DNA from 2 places in the Arthrobacter sp. D1-29 genome. Region 1 is predicted to be linked to the other one. Evidence: riboswitches for the same ligand, from Rfam matches in the RefSeq annotation. Region 1 holds a riboswitch; the other holds the start of a gene.
What was found. A riboswitch is a leader RNA that binds a small molecule or an ion and turns the genes downstream of it on or off. The one in region 1 is predicted to bind S-adenosylmethionine.
Positions count from the first base shown of each region.

Region 1 (7,465 bases):
TCGGCTCATCGAGGAGTCGACGACCTCGGCGGGCTATGTCCGCCAGTGGCTCCCGCGGACAGTCCCGGGCACCTTGTTCCGCGCCGGCGGCGCCGGGCTCGGCTGGGCCCTCGGCGCGTTGCTCGGGGCGATGGCCGCCGAGCCGGAGCGGCCGACCTTCGTCGTCGTCGGGGATGGCTCCTTCATATTCAGTGCACCGGTTGCGGCGCTCATTGCGCTGCGGCGCGAGCGCGTCGACGGTCTCATCGTGGTACTCCAGAATGGTGGCTATGCGGCGAGCAGTCAGCCCGTCCACGACCTCTTTCCCGACGCCGAGCGGCCCCAGCCGCCAGCGACTGCCTTCCTTGCCGAGGTGGACATCGCCGGGATCGCCGCGGCGTGTGGCGCGACCGGCTTCACGGTGACCTCCCCGCAAGATCTCGCCGATGGGATAAAGCGCGCTGTCGCCGCTTGGCGACAGGGGGGCCTCGTGGTGCTCGCGGCAATGATCAGTTCGCCATGGATCAAGCCAGCGGACTACTGAGGCGCGACCGGTTCGACCGGGATCTGAATTACAGTGCATCGGAAAGGCACGTCCGCTTCACGGACATGCAGGGTTCGGGTTCGAGTGATCGGAGATGTTGGATGAGTAGGCGGCCTGAGGGTCTAGACCAACGCGACTATGTTCAGTCCCTCGAGCGGGGACTCGCGGTCATCTTGGCCTTCGCTGATCACCGTCCGCGGCTGACTCTGACAGAGGTCGCAGCCGCAGCGGGACTGAGCCGTCCCACCGCACGACGCCTTCTGATCACCCTCGAGGCACTCGGTTATGTCCGCGCCGACGGGCGCGGCTTCTTACTGACGCCGCGCGTCCTCACCATCGGATACGCCTATTTGAACTCGCTCGACCTCAGGGAGATCGCGCAGCCGGTGATGGAGCAGATCGTCGCCGAGGTGAGAGAGACCTGCACGCTGGCGACACTCGACGGATCGGACATCGTCTATATAAGCCGCATCTCGATGCGGCGGATTAGCAATCTCTCGCTTGTCATCGGCACCCGGCTCCCGGCCTATGCGAGCGCGATGGGACAGGTGATCCTCGCCGATCTCCCAGCGGCGGGCCTGCGCCACTATCTCGACACAACCGGACTTGAGGCGATCACGCCGCACACCATCACGAGCCCCGCCGCTCTCAAAGAGCGCCTCGCGAAGATACGCGAGCGCGGCTGGTCGGAAGTGGACCAGGAATTCGAAACCGGGCTGCGCGCGATTGCGGTGCCTGTCCGCGGCGGCGACGGACGGGTGTTCGCCGGGCTTGGCCTGTCGTCCACCGCCCTGACGACGCGCGAACTGCTGGAGCACCTCCCGCTGCTCCAGGACGCCGCCGCAAAGATCAGCGCCGGACTCGGCAGCGAGTTTTCGACCCGCGTAGAGCATCACTGAGCACTGCAGTCAGCCACCGGGCTGGCCGCGGGCGCCTCCACGAGCGGTTTCCGGAAAGTTCGGAGGCCACAATGAGGGCGAACACGTCGGCGTCCTCGTCGCGGAAGTCCGCAACGCCGTCGCCGATGATCAATGTATGCCTACAGTGTGCTCGGCAGGGCGGCGAAACGGTTCGCCGTGATTCTGTCGGCATGCACCTTTGCCCCTACACTGAGCTCAGGTCATGAGCGCCAGCGCCAAGCCCCGGCTCGCTGGCCGGCAACCCTCCAACCGCGGTGGGGTGCCCCGGGTGAGGACCTGGCTGTCCGGCAACGGCCGGATGGCAAGCGCGGCCCGTGGTGCTCCCAACATGCCCCGGGCCCACGTCAAAGGAGCCTTGAATGTCCAACGGATGGTCTTTTGAAACCCGCCAGATCCATGCCGGGCAGGAGCCGGATTCTGCCACCGGCGCCCGGGCACTGCCCATTTACCAGACCACGTCTTTCGTGTTTCCCAGTGCGGAAAGCGCTGCCAACCGCTTTGCACTGGCCGAGCTGGCGCCGATCTATACGCGCATCGGCAACCCCACGCAGGACGCGGTGGAGCAGCGTATTGCCAGCCTGGAAGGAGGCCTGGCAGCGCTGCTGCTCAGCTCCGGCCAGGCGGCGGAGACCTTCGCGGTCCTGAACATCGCCGAAGCCGGGGACCACATCGTGGCCAGCCCCAGCCTTTACGGCGGCACCTACAACCTCTTCGCCCACACGCTGAAGAAGTTCGGCATCAGCGTCACGTTCGTAGCGGACCCGGACAACCTGGACCAGTGGCGTGACGCGGTGCAGCCGAACACCAAGCTCTTCTTCGCCGAGGTGGTGTCCAACCCCCGCCAGGATGTCCTGGACATTGAGGGCGTATCCGGGGCTGCCCACGAGGCGGGCGTGCCGCTGATCGTGGACAACACGCTGTCCACGCCGTACCTGATCCGTCCGCTGGAATGGGGCGCGGACATTGTGGTGCATTCGGCCACAAAATACCTGGGCGGCCACGGCGCAGCGATCGCGGGCGTCATCGTGGATTCCGGCAAGTTCGATTTCGGCAAGGACCCGGAGCGGTTCCCCGGCTTCAACACCCCGGACCCCACCTACAACGGGCTGGTCTACGCCCGCGACCTCGGCGAGGGCGGCGCCCTGGGCGCCAACCTGTCCTACATCCTCAAGGCACGGGTCCAGCTCCTGCGGGACCTGGGCTCGGCGGTGTCCCCGTTCAACGCGTTCCTGATCTCGCAGGGCCTGGAGACCCTGAGCCTGCGGGTGGAACGCCACGTGGCCAACGCCGGCGAAGTGGCCCGCTGGCTGGAAGCGCGTGACGACGTCGAATCCGTCGCCTACGCGGGCCTGCCCTCAAGCCCCTGGTACGAGCGCGGGCGGAAATACGGCCCCAAGGGCACGGGTGCCATCGTGTCCTTCAATCTTTCCGGAGGCGCCGAGGCGGGCAAGCGGTTCGTGGACGCGCTGGAGCTGCACTCGCACGTGGCCAACATCGGGGACGTCCGGTCCCTGGTCATCCATCCGGCCTCCACCACGCACAGCCAGCTCTCCCCGGAGCAGCAGGCCGTGGCCGGCGTGACCCCGGGACTGGTCCGCCTCTCCGTGGGCATCGAGCACATCGATGACATCCTGGCAGACCTTGAAGCCGGCTTCCGTGCCGCCAAGGAGGCCAGCGGCGCCTGATCCACTGGCGCATCACCGGCGGCAAGCCTGGAAGTGCTGATACACACCTCTGTTACTGCCACTGAGTCAGTCCTACACTTATTCTGCACTCAGTGGTTGCTTTGCATGAAGGAGAACACCATGGCGGTCATCGAGCAGGTGCGTGAAGGAATGCACGTTGTAGCGCCGGATGGCAAGAAGATCGGCAAAGTGGAAGCACTGAAGATGGGGGATCCGGAGGCAGTGACGGCGGAGGGTCAGACCGACCCTGAAACGGGAGGCCTCGTCGGCACAGCGATTCACGCATTCGCTGCCACCTCCTCGTTGCCCCATCACACGGCGGAAAGGCTGTTGCGGATCGGCTATGTGAAAGTGGACAGGTCAGGTCTGTTTGCCGGTCACGCATACTTCGCATCGGATGAGCTGGAGAGAGTCGACGGCGACACCCTATGGCTCAAAGAAGGCCCGCATACCGACCAATTGTGAGGGCCTTACAGCACTGACTTCAGGTAGCGGACGGACGCAATGAAGTCTTCGTCCATATGGGGTTCGCACTTGGCTTCCATGGTGAGTTTGCCTTCGTAGCCGTCTGCTTTAAGGGCGGAGACCTGTCCGGCGATGTCGGTTACCCCGGTTCCGAAGTGCTCCCAAGTCATAACGCCATCGATGAAGCGACCGTCTTTGAGGTGAACGTTTTTGATGTATGGCTTGAGTTTTTCGTAGCTTTGATGGAAGGGCTTCTCTTCAGCTTCGTAGAGATTACCGGTGTCCCACACGTATCCGAAGTTGTCCCTGCCAACGCCTTCGAGCAGGGCCAGGCAGTTATCGCCCGTGTCAGCCCAGGAGCCTGGAATGTTTTCCAGCTGCACGGTGAAGCCCCGTTTAGCGGCACGGTCGGACGTCTGTCCAAGAATCTCGATGACGCGCTGGAGATCTGATGCGGTGTCCTGGTGGCTGCGCTGCACGCCGAAGACGATCAGGGTGTTAATTTCCAGCCGTTCTGCCAAATCAAGGCTCATCTCCAGGATGCCGTTCGAGTGCAGGGATAGCAGGTCGCTGTTCAGCGGAGCCTTGAACAGGCCGGGTGAAACGGCGGAGAGGGTGATTTCGTACTCTTGTGATGTTGATTTGAGGCGGTCCCAGGCATCTGGATCCACTACAGGGAATCGCTTGGCTTCGACCATGCGGATCTCAACATCGGAGATTCCTTCGGCCTTGGTTGTTTCGAAAATTCGGGGGAACGCGGCCGGGGAGCGGTCAGCGATGACTTCATCCGTGACTGTAGACAGAATCATTTATGGTTCTACTTTCTGATGTTGTTTACGGAAACTCTTAGCCTTTGACTGCGCCGGTAGTCATGCCTCGGACCAAGGAGTTTTGCAGGAGCAGGTACACCAGGAGGGAAGGGATGAGAGCCAGGAAGGCGCCGGCGAGAAGGACACCAGTGCCTACTTGAACGTCTGCGCGCAGGCTGGCCAAGGCCACCGTGATGGTGTAATTCGATGTGCTGTTGGCGGCGATGAGCGGGAGCAGATACTGGTCCCACACGCCAATGAAGCCAAAGATGGTAATAACGCCCAGCGCGGGCTTGCACAGTGGAAGGATGACCTGGACCAGCATGCGGATCTCACCGGCGCCGTCGATCTTTGCCGCTTCTTCAATTTCGTCCGGGATGTCTTTCATGAATGCGGTCATCACCAGGATGGAGAAAGCGGACGCGGCAACCGGAAGGGCTACGGCCCAGATGGTTCCACGCATGTTGATGCCGGTCAGGGGTACGTCTCCCAAAACAACGGCCAGGGGTACTGCCACCACTTCCTCCGGCAACATCATGGTGGCGAGGAAGAGCCACAGGATTATCGCCTGGCCCCGGAACTTGTGGCGGGCCAAAGCATATGCGCTGGTGACCGCAACGATGGTCTGCAGAAGCAGACCAAAGCCGGCAATCAGGACCGAATTCAAGAAGAACCCCCAGACATTGCGATCTGTGGCCACTTCGAAGTTTCGAAGGCTGGGGTTCTGGGGGATGAGGGTCAACCGGGTAGGGTCGGCATTCAGGTCAAACGCACTGGCGATGATTGCCAGAATGGGGCCAGCGAAAATCAGGACGGCCAGGAGGGCAAGCCCTGTCCGCAACACGAGTGAAGACTTCTTGCCGGGTTGCCATCCAAGAGCAGATTCAAACCTGCCATCCTGTGGCGTGCTGCGGCGGAACAGGGCGGGCCGGGTGGCCGCGGTAACAGGGTTGTCAATTGACATGGTTAGGCATCCTTCCTCCGCCGCATGACAAGCACTGAACCCAGGGTCAGCACCAGAGTCGCGACAAGTAGCAGGACCGAGGCGGCGGACGCCACACCGATATCGTTGCGCTCGAAACCCAGCGAGTAGACCCGGGTCATCCAAACGTCGGTGGCGCCCGAGGGACCACCCCCTGTGAGAACCCAAACGTCGGTGAAAACCCTGAGGCTACGGATCGCTGCGAGGACGATCACGATAGTCATGGCAGGACGGAGCGCAGGCATAACGATGTATCGCAGTCGTTGCCAGGTGTTGACGCCATCGATTGCTCCCGCTTCGTAGAGGGAACGGTCCACGGCTGCCAGACCGGCGAGGATGATGACCATGTTGTAGGGGGCACCTTGCCAGATGCCTACGGCCATGACCGATGCCAATGCCGTGTCCGGGTCTTCGAGGAAGCGGACCGGCCCGATTCCCACGACGCCGAGGATCGAATTGATGAGCCCGTCGGGAGCCGGGTAATAGATGATGCGCCACACTTCGCCGATCACAGCAGTGGCAGTGACAACGGGCAGAAAGGCCAGAGTGCGTACAACCGCGAGGCTGCGGCTGGCACCTTCGAGGATCATCGCCAGCGCCAGCCCGCCAATCACTGCTCCGGCAGACTGACCAATTCCGAGCACCAGGGTGTGCCAGATGGCGCTTCCGGACTTGGGATCAGCCAAAACCGTGAGGTAGTTATCCATCCCCACCCAGATGTCACCAAGGAAGGGACGGACCTCATGGAAGCTCATGGAGATCCCGGCGAACATCGGGATGAACTTGAAGTACAGGAATAGCAGCATGGCCGGGAACAGCAGGAACCACACCATCCAGGGGAAGGCTTTGCGCCGTCGGGGCCTGATACGCAGGGCCGATGCGACTTGCGACGACCCCTCCTGGGCCAACCCGCCTTGCGCCGGCCGCAGCGTGCGGCGTGCCCGGGAGTTGGGTCCCGACGCCGTGGTTAACGGCGCCGGGTGAACGGTTTTACCGGTCATTTGAGCGCATCCCTGCTTTTCAGGTCCTCGGTGATCCGCTCCGAAAGGGCTTTCAGTTCTTTCGAAACATCAGAGCTGCACTGCCCGAACATGGAGTTGAGAGTTTCAGCCACATCTTGGCGGATGACAGTGAAGTCGATATCTGAGGGCAAGAGCTCAGAATCGGCCAACTGTTCCTGTGCCACTTTCCAACGTGGGTCCCCATAGACTTCTGCTGCGTCAACCGATGTGTTGATGGGGAGCCGCACCACCGGCTGGCCCGGAGCGGTCATGCCGAGCTTTTGTGCCTCGGCGGAGATGAGGAACTCCGCGAGGGCCTTTTGCTTGTCAGGCTTGTTGGTCGAAGCGCCGAAGTAGATGCTAGTGCGTTCGGTCAGCGTGGTGCTTCCGCCCGGGCCCTTGGGTGCGGTGATGACCTCGTACTTGTCCTTCCCTGGGGACTTGTCGAAGTTGGCGAACGCATAAGGCCCTGTCTGGTAGATCCCTGACTTGCCTTCGGCGAAGAATGGAGTGGCACTGGCGTTGGTCAGTGCTCCAGGCTGGACCATGTTCGGCGTGCAGAACCACGTCTTCAGCCAGGAAACTGCTTCCACCGTCTTGGGGCTGTTCGCCTCGACGCTGTATTTTCCGTCGCTGCCGTTGACGATGCCGGCGTCGCGCTGCCAGAGGTAGGAGGAAGCCCACCAGGTGAAGAATCCGCGGTCGGTTGTGCCTGGCACCGTCATGCCGTAGGTGTCGCCGTTGACACCGTTGCCGTCGGGATCCCCTGTGGCAAAGGCCGTTGCGAGGGCAAGGAGTTCGTCATGGCTCTTCGGCACTGCGATCCCGAGCCGCTCCCTCCAGTCCTTCCGGATGAAGGTGACCTGGGCATGCTGGCTGAAGGGGACGCCGTAGTGGGTACCATCTGCCGTCTTGACTGACGCCCATGAATCGTCACTCAACTGGTCCGCCCCGGCGATGTCATCGCGTTCAATTGTCCTGAGCATGCCTTTTTCGGCGTAATTGGCCATGCTGGATTGGTCGTAGATCATGACGTCCGGGAGGTCTTTGGCAGCGGCACGTGCCTGCAGCTGTGTTTCG
Region 1 is NZ_CP096383.1:2,478,519-2,485,983, forward strand. Features, by position in the region: gene M1E17_RS11170 (thiamine pyrophosphate-requiring protein) at 1-523, shown strand, start outside; gene M1E17_RS11175 (IclR family transcriptional regulator domain-containing protein) at 697-1,422, shown strand; SAM riboswitch class IV at 1,642-1,757, shown strand; gene M1E17_RS11180 (bifunctional o-acetylhomoserine/o-acetylserine sulfhydrylase) at 1,803-3,128, shown strand; gene M1E17_RS11185 (hypothetical protein) at 3,249-3,593, shown strand; gene M1E17_RS11190 (sugar phosphate isomerase/epimerase family protein) at 3,599-4,402, opposite strand; gene M1E17_RS11195 (carbohydrate ABC transporter permease) at 4,440-5,366, opposite strand; gene M1E17_RS11200 (carbohydrate ABC transporter permease) at 5,369-6,385, opposite strand; gene M1E17_RS11205 (ABC transporter substrate-binding protein) at 6,382-7,465, opposite strand, start outside.

Region 2 (7,465 bases), 1.8 Mb from region 1:
GGGGCGCCTCGGCCGAAGCAGGCCTTGCTGCCCGTGTGGTGGAGGCGGCCAAACAGCTCGGCTCCCTCGGCAAGACGTTCTAGTATGTCCGACGAGTTCCGCAGGAACCTGATGGGCCCCGAGCCCACCCTCTTGCCTGCCGAGACCGAGGTCTACGAGCAGCTGGAGGCGGGCCAGGAGGCACTGGATCTGGTGGAGAAGCACCCCACCTCCTCGCTGCTGTGGGCTGTGCTCGCGGAAGAGGCGTGGGCCGAGGGCCGCACCATCGATTCCTACGCCTATTCCCGTGTGGGCTATCACCGCGGCCTGGATTCGCTGCGGCGTAACGGCTGGCGCGGCGTCGGCCCCATCCCGTGGGAGCATGAGCCCAACCGCGGTTTCCTGCGTGCGCTCTATTCGCTGGGCCGTGCATCGGCGGCCATCGGCGAGGCCGAGGAACCGGAACGGATCGAGAAGTTCCTCAACGACTCCGACCCGGCAGCGAAAGCGGCCATCGAAGGCAAGTAAACCAAAAGTTAAATAACGACGGCGGGTGGTCACCTTTATTGAAAAGGTGGCCACCCGCCGTCGTTCCTTCAGAGTTTTTGTCCAGATATGGCGACCAAAAGTCCCTTTTGGTCGCCATATCTGGACAAAAACTCCGTAGTGGAGGGGGAGCGTGGGGCTAGCTGGGCTTCGTCAGGCCTGTGCGCGCCATGGCATCCGCATAGGCCACGTGCATTTCTTCAAGGTACTGTTCCTGCCGGGCCGGAGTACCGGCGAAGGCTCGGCCACTGAGGGAGCGGACCTTGTAGGTTTTCAGTCCGCGGCGCCAGAGCAGGGGCACCTCGGTCTTCAGCAGCAGGTTGGCCAGGCGGTTGGCTTCGGTGCCGTGGGCCACGATGACGGAAGCCCGGGGCACGAGGGCCAGGAACTTGAGCAGCGGCTTGAGGCCGGAGGCGATCTGGTCCGGCGTGAACTTGCCGTTGGGCTCGCCCGGGGTGTGCCACGGGTGGACGTTCCACGGCATCACGAACTCCGGACGCAGGCCCAGTTTCCACTGGACGCCCAGCATGCGGGTGGCGGCGTCGTCGTCGCCGGCGGTGATGAACCCGGACTTGTCCGCTTCGCCGATGTTCGAGTACAGGCTGATGATGCGGCATTCATCCACGTCGTGCATGGGGTCAACGTAGGGAACTTCGGTGTGCGGCTTGACGCTCTGCAGGGAATCGCACAGCTCGTTGACGGCTGCGACGTTGGGTTCGTAACGGCGGCTCATGAGCTGCTCGCGAAAAGATTCAGGTGCCAGGGCTGTCATGTATTGCTATGTCTCCTGCGGGGCTCGGTGATGCTGCCAATCCGGAAAATGGGCGCATCGTGGCGCGGCAGGTTCCGGGATGGTTTGAAATGTGGAGTGGACCGATTCCTGGTCGGTCCTTATCAGTTTAGCAAGCCCCGCAAAACGCAGGCACGCCCAAGGCCTTCCCGTGATGGAAGGCACAGGGCGCCGGGATCGCTGCACCTACCAGAGGCGCTGGCTGGCGCGGCGGGCGCCCTCGCCGAGCGCCTCAAGTTTGGCGAAGGCGATCTGCGGGTGAACCCGGCCGCCCAGCCCGCAGTCCGTGGACGCAATAACATTCTCCCGGCCCACCAGCTCGGCGAAGCGGACAATCCGGTCAGCCACGAGATCCGGGTGTTCCACCACGTTGGTTGCGTGTGAGACCACTCCGGGAATGATGGCCTTGCCCTCGGGAAGCCTGGTGTCTTCCCACACCCGCCACTCGTGCTCGTGCCTGACGTTGGCGGCCTCGAAGGAGTAGGCCCCGGCATTGACCTGCAGCACAGATCCAACGATGTCCGCGAACGGAATGTCCGTGGTGTGCGGCCCGTGCCAGGAACCCCAGCAGACGTGGAGGCGGATCTGTTCCTGGGGCAGGTCGCGCAGGGCCCAGTTGGTGGCCTCGATGCGCAGCTGGATGAACTTGAGGTAGTCCTCCAACGACGGCTCGGGGTTGATCTGATCCCAGCTTTCCGCGAGTGAGGGGTCATCGAGCTGCACCGTCAGGCCGGCGTCGATGATGGCCTTGTATTCCTCCCGCATGGCATCAGCGCAGGCGTACAGCAGTTCCTCGTCCGACTTGTAGTACTCGTTGGCCACCCTGGCGCACGAACCGGGGGAGAGGGACGCCAGAAAGCCTTCCGTCAGGCCCGCCGCGGCCAGGCCCTTTTTCAAATTGGTGACATCGGAGGCCACCAGGTCATGCCCCGTGTAGGTCAGGGGTCCCGCGATTTTCGGCTGCGTCACGCTTTTGCGGTGCGCCAGGATGCCCGAGGACGGATCGGTGTACGCGTCGTTGAAAGCCAGCCGGTCCCGGCGGTCCGGAAACGACGTCAGCACAATATGCCCCGGAGACGAGCGATGCACCACGGGGTCCTTCCACCTGTCCACGTCAGTGGGTTCCAGGCCGCCCAGCCTGGCGAAGGAGTAGTTCCACCAGGCGCCGTAATCAACGGAAGTGGACATGGTGTGCCCGTACTCGCCGTCGTTCGCAATGTCGACGCCGAGGTCTTTCTGCCGCTGGACCACATCCGCCACCGATGCTTCCAGCAGCTCCAGGAATTCGGGCGTGATGCCCTCGGATTCCTTTGTGGCGTTTGCCGCGATGAGCTCCGGCGTGCGAGGCAGTGAACCTGCATGCGTGACCTGGATGTGGTCAGTATTGGGGGACATGGATACTTCCTTTCCATCGGTCCTGGCAGTAGCACCTGCGGACAGGATTGTCCCTGCACCCGCGGTTGCTGCGGCGTCAGCGAGCCAGGTCTCTCGGCCGCTCCGGATGGGTACTCTCACTTAATGTCATCAGCCGGGTGCGGGCAAGCCTTCGCCGGATTGTTTCATCGGATGGCGGCGGAGGCGGGGGTGGAGAAACCAAGGGCCCGCGGGCCACGAACAAGTGGAGAAACCCCGGCATCCGCTAAACTTGGCTGGTAAGAGCCCCGAACTCTTGCCTGGCAGGCCACTGAATCTGTGCCTGCCGGACTGTAGCCGTCGGGGCATTCTCATGAACGGCGCTGACTTCCGGCTGAACACCTGCTGCCTCACCTGGGTGGATCAACCGGAATGCGGCCCGAACGAATGGGGGAGGATCCCATGCCAGCTATCGTGATCGTAGGAGCCCAATGGGGCGACGAGGGAAAAGGCAAGGCCACTGATCTCCTCGGCGGCCGCGTCGACTATGTGGTTAAGCCCAACGGCGGCAATAACGCCGGGCATACCGTCGTCGTAGGCGGTGAGAAGTATGAGCTCAAGCTCCTTCCGGCCGGCATTCTCAGCCCCAATGCGGTTCCCATCATCGGCAACGGCTGTGTGGTGAACCTTGAAGCCCTGTTCCAGGAAATTGAGGGGCTCCAGGCCCGCGGCGCAGACACCTCCAAACTGCGCGTCTCCGCCAACGCACACCTGGTGGCGCCTTTTCACCAGGTGCTGGACAAGGTCACCGAACGTTACCTCGGAAGCCGCGCCATCGGCACCACGGGCCGCGGCATCGGGCCCGCCTACATGGACAAGGTGGCCCGGCTGGGCATCCGTGTCCAGGACGTCTTCGACGAATCCATCCTCCGCCAGAAGGTGGAAGGATCGCTCCGCCAGAAGAACGAGCTCCTGGTCAAGGTCTACAACCGCCGCGACATCGATGTTGAGGAGATTGTTGAATACTTCCTGTCCTTTGCCGAGCGTCTCCGCCCGCTGGTCATCGACAGCACACTGGTCCTGAACAAGGCCCTGGATGAGGGCAAGGTAGTGCTCATGGAAGGCGGCCAGGCCACCTTCCTGGACGTGGACCACGGCACCTACCCGTTCGTCACTTCCTCCAACCCCACCGCCGGCGGAGCCTCCGTTGGCTCCGGCATCGGTCCCACCCGGATCTCGCGCTCCATCGGCATCATCAAGGCGTACACCACGCGTGTGGGCGCCGGCCCGTTCCCCACGGAGCTCTTCGACGAGATGGGCGTGTACCTGCAGAAGACGGGCGGCGAGTTCGGCGTCAACACCGGCCGTCCCCGCCGCTGCGGCTGGTACGACGCCGTCCTGGCCCGCCATGCGTCCCGCGTCAACGGCTTCACGGACTACTTCGTCACCAAACTGGATGTACTCACCGGCATCGAGCAGATTCCGGTGTGCGTGGCCTATGACGTCGACGGGGTCAGGCATGACGAAATGCCCATGACCCAGACCGAGTTCCACCATGCCAAGCCCATCTTCGAGTACTTCGAGGGATGGACCGAGGACATTACCGCGGCCCGCACCATGGATGACCTGCCGGAGAATGCACGCAACTACGTCCTGGCCCTGGAAAAGCTCTCCGGCACGCGCTTTTCCGCCATTGGCGTGGGTCCGGACCGTGACCAGACGATTGTGGTTAACGACCTCATCAATGACTAACTGTTTCTGAAAGTCCGACGCCGGCGGGTCACCTTGAACAGGTGGCCCGCCGGCGTCGTTACGGGGTAACGCTGCATGGATGCGGGGCTCATCTTAAGTAGGATACTCACCAACTTAGGTGTGAAATAGACATAATGCTGTTAGTCTGTTTAAGCACCTACAGAGAGTGAGCAATGATGCTTCTCGAAAGAGACCTCATCCAGTCCGTCGGCTTCCGCAACGTCACGGAAGGCGGACGTGTGACCGGCTTCCAGTTCAGGGTCCGGATGCCTTCCTACCGGGGCATGGCCGCTTCCCTCATTGACGGCATCGCGGTCCGCGTTGGCGATCTGGTGAACGTTGGCCCCGACGTTCCGCGTTGGACGTTTGGCGGGCGGACCTACACGCTGCAGCAACTCTGGGAAAGTGATGGCGTCCGCTGGCCCTTGGAGGAAGCGGCACTGGTGACCGTTCCCCTCGACGGCGGGCTGCCGCAAGGCGTCCACGAGCTCAGCATCGAGTTGCGGCTGCGAATGTCCTACATTCCCGTCGAGCACCAGCCCACCATCCACCGGGTCAGCCGGAAGGTCACGCTGGCACCGGAAGGCGGCGAAGATACCTTCCGCTACGGCGTTTCCCTGTACAGCTTCATGGGTGACTACGGCACGGTCATGGACCTTGAAACGGCTTTGGCCGCCGTCGCCGACGTAGGCGCCATCGGCGTCGAGATCCTCGGCGAGGGCCACGTCCCCAACTATCCGGAACCTTCTGCGGCGTGGATCGACAACTGGTTCGGCCTGCTCGAGAAGTACTCTTTGGAGCCCACGAACTACGGCTCTTGGATTGACACCCGGCTCCACCCCGGCAGGAGCATGACGGCAACCGAAGGTGCCGAGGCACTGCAACGGGACCTGAGGCTTGCCCACCGGCTGGGATTCGGCTTCGTCCGCCCAAAGATCGGGGTCGTGTCCAGCGACCTGGTTCCGGACCCGATCTGGACGGAGTCAGTGGAACGCTCGCTCGACCTGGCTCACGAGCTGGGGATCATCATCTGCCCCGAGATCCACTCGCCAACGCCCATCAAGCATCCCGTCGTCGAGGACTACATCGGCCTCATCGAACGGACGGGAACCAAGAACTTTGGTCTCCTCATCGACACCGGCATCTTCCAGGACCGGCCCATCCCGCTGCGGGAAGGGGAGACGCGCGAGACCCGCCCCGCCTTCCTGGACGGCATCGGCGTCGATCCGGCCGATTTCGCGGACATCGCCCAGTACGTGGTGTTCATCCAGGCGAAGTTCCACGACATCAACGAGCAGCTGGAAGACCATCAGATTCCCTGGCGGCCCGTGCTGAATGCGCTCAAGGACGCCGGTTACAGCGGCTACCTTTCCAGTGAATACGAAGGCGAACGCACCCCCTGGCGGGCCATCGAGCAGTTGCGGCGCCAGCATGCCCTCATCCGTCGCATTGCGGCCGAACTTCCCTGACCTATCCCATCTCCCAGCAAAGAGAACAACCATGCCCAATGGATTTATTGACGAATCAAGCCTCCGCCCCCATCCGGAAGGCCTCGCGCTGGTACTGACGCTGCCGTGGTACCGCAGCCTTTGGCTCTCCTCGGTGTCCAGCCTCCGGCTGAGTATCGACGGCCAGGAGATTCCTTCCGGGGACCTGTCACTGGAACTGGGCGGTGTCCGCTACGCGCTTGCCGACTTGCCGGCGCAAAGCGAGACTCTCTGGTACCTCCAGGAACATCCCCTGCTCATCGTCACAAGGGAGAGCCCGGCTTCCCTGGGCGAGCAGCACACCATCCAGCTCATAGGGGAGCTTCGACTGCCGTACATGCAGATCGCACCGGGCCAGGACGGCGGTCCCGGCATGTACGTGCCCAACTTCGTGAACCAGACGCTGGAGCTGACCGTGACCGACAGGGCGGCGACGGCTCCTGAACTGGCGACGGCGGTGACGCCGCCTCCGCCGAAGGCTGAGGATGATCCGTTCTCCCTGGGGCTCACGCTGTACTCGGCCAGCGCCGAATTCCGGGCGGGCTGGTACGACTTTGACGGCCTGCTGAACCGGGTGGCGGAGCTGGGGATAGGCCCCGGCATCGAGATCGTGGCGTCCCAGGTCCTGCCCACCTACCCCAACGTGACTGATAATTTTGCACGTTCCTGGCAGGAGGCCTTCGACAAGCACGGCTTCACCGCCAGCTCCTTTGGCGCGAATCTTGATATGGGCCGGCGCCGTGACCGCGACATGACTCCGGATGAGGAATACGGGTTCACGGAGACGCTCTTCCGCGGTGCCAAGAAGCTCGGCTTCCCGCTGGTCCGCATCCAGAGCGCGAAGCCGGAACTGCTTCGCCGGCTCCTTCCGCTGGCCGAGGACCTCGAACTCAAGCTTGCCTACGAGATCCACGCGCCGCTGGGACCCAACTCGCCGGAGATCAGAAAGGTCCGGGAGGTCTATGCGGAGCTTGATTCACCGCTGCTGGGCTTCGTGGCTGACTTCTCCTCGACCATGCACAGCATGTCACCCACCCTCCTGCGCGCTGTCCGCCGGGCCGGACTCGACGACGAAGCCGTCCTCAGGCTGCAGGCGATCTGGGCCACCGACGCCCCCATGCGCGCCCGACAGGAAGAGTTCATTGGCTATCTCAAGGGACGCGGCTTTGATCCTGCCCGCCTCGGTTCCTTCGCCCACCTCGCCTTCAACATGCATGGCCACGTGAGCCCGGAGGAGTGGTCTGACATCATGCCGCAGATCATGCATGTCCACGCGAAGTTCTATGACATCGATGAGCACGGCAACGAGCCGGCAATCGACTATCCGGAACTGGTCCGGGTGTTCGTTGAGGGCGGCTACCGCGGCTACTGGTCCAGCGAGTGGGAGGGGCACGCCTTCGCTGAGCTCGGCGAAGTGGATCCGCTGCTGCTAGTCCGGAAGCAGCACGACCTCATTCGCAAGAGCATGCGGACGGCGCTCGCATCAGCCTGAGGCTGCACAACGAATCCCGCGCGCCTCGATGCCCGACCCATTACCGGGCCGGGCATCGAGGCATTA
Region 2 is NZ_CP096383.1:689,354-696,818, forward strand. Features, by position in the region: gene fbaA (class II fructose-bisphosphate aldolase) at 1-83, shown strand, start outside; gene M1E17_RS03300 (DUF3151 domain-containing protein) at 85-507, shown strand; gene M1E17_RS03305 (uracil-DNA glycosylase) at 665-1,297, opposite strand; gene M1E17_RS03310 (cobalamin-independent methionine synthase II family protein) at 1,502-2,710, opposite strand; SAM riboswitch class I at 2,721-2,823, opposite strand; gene M1E17_RS03315 (adenylosuccinate synthase) at 3,131-4,420, shown strand; gene M1E17_RS03320 (C-glycoside deglycosidase beta subunit domain-containing protein) at 4,597-5,889, shown strand; gene M1E17_RS03325 (sugar phosphate isomerase/epimerase family protein) at 5,921-7,399, shown strand; gene M1E17_RS03330 (LysR family transcriptional regulator) at 7,463-7,465, opposite strand, start outside.
Region 2: linked by a shared signal. The riboswitch ahead of M1E17_RS03310 (cobalamin-independent methionine synthase II family protein) and the one ahead of M1E17_RS11180 (bifunctional o-acetylhomoserine/o-acetylserine sulfhydrylase) in region 1 are both predicted to bind S-adenosylmethionine.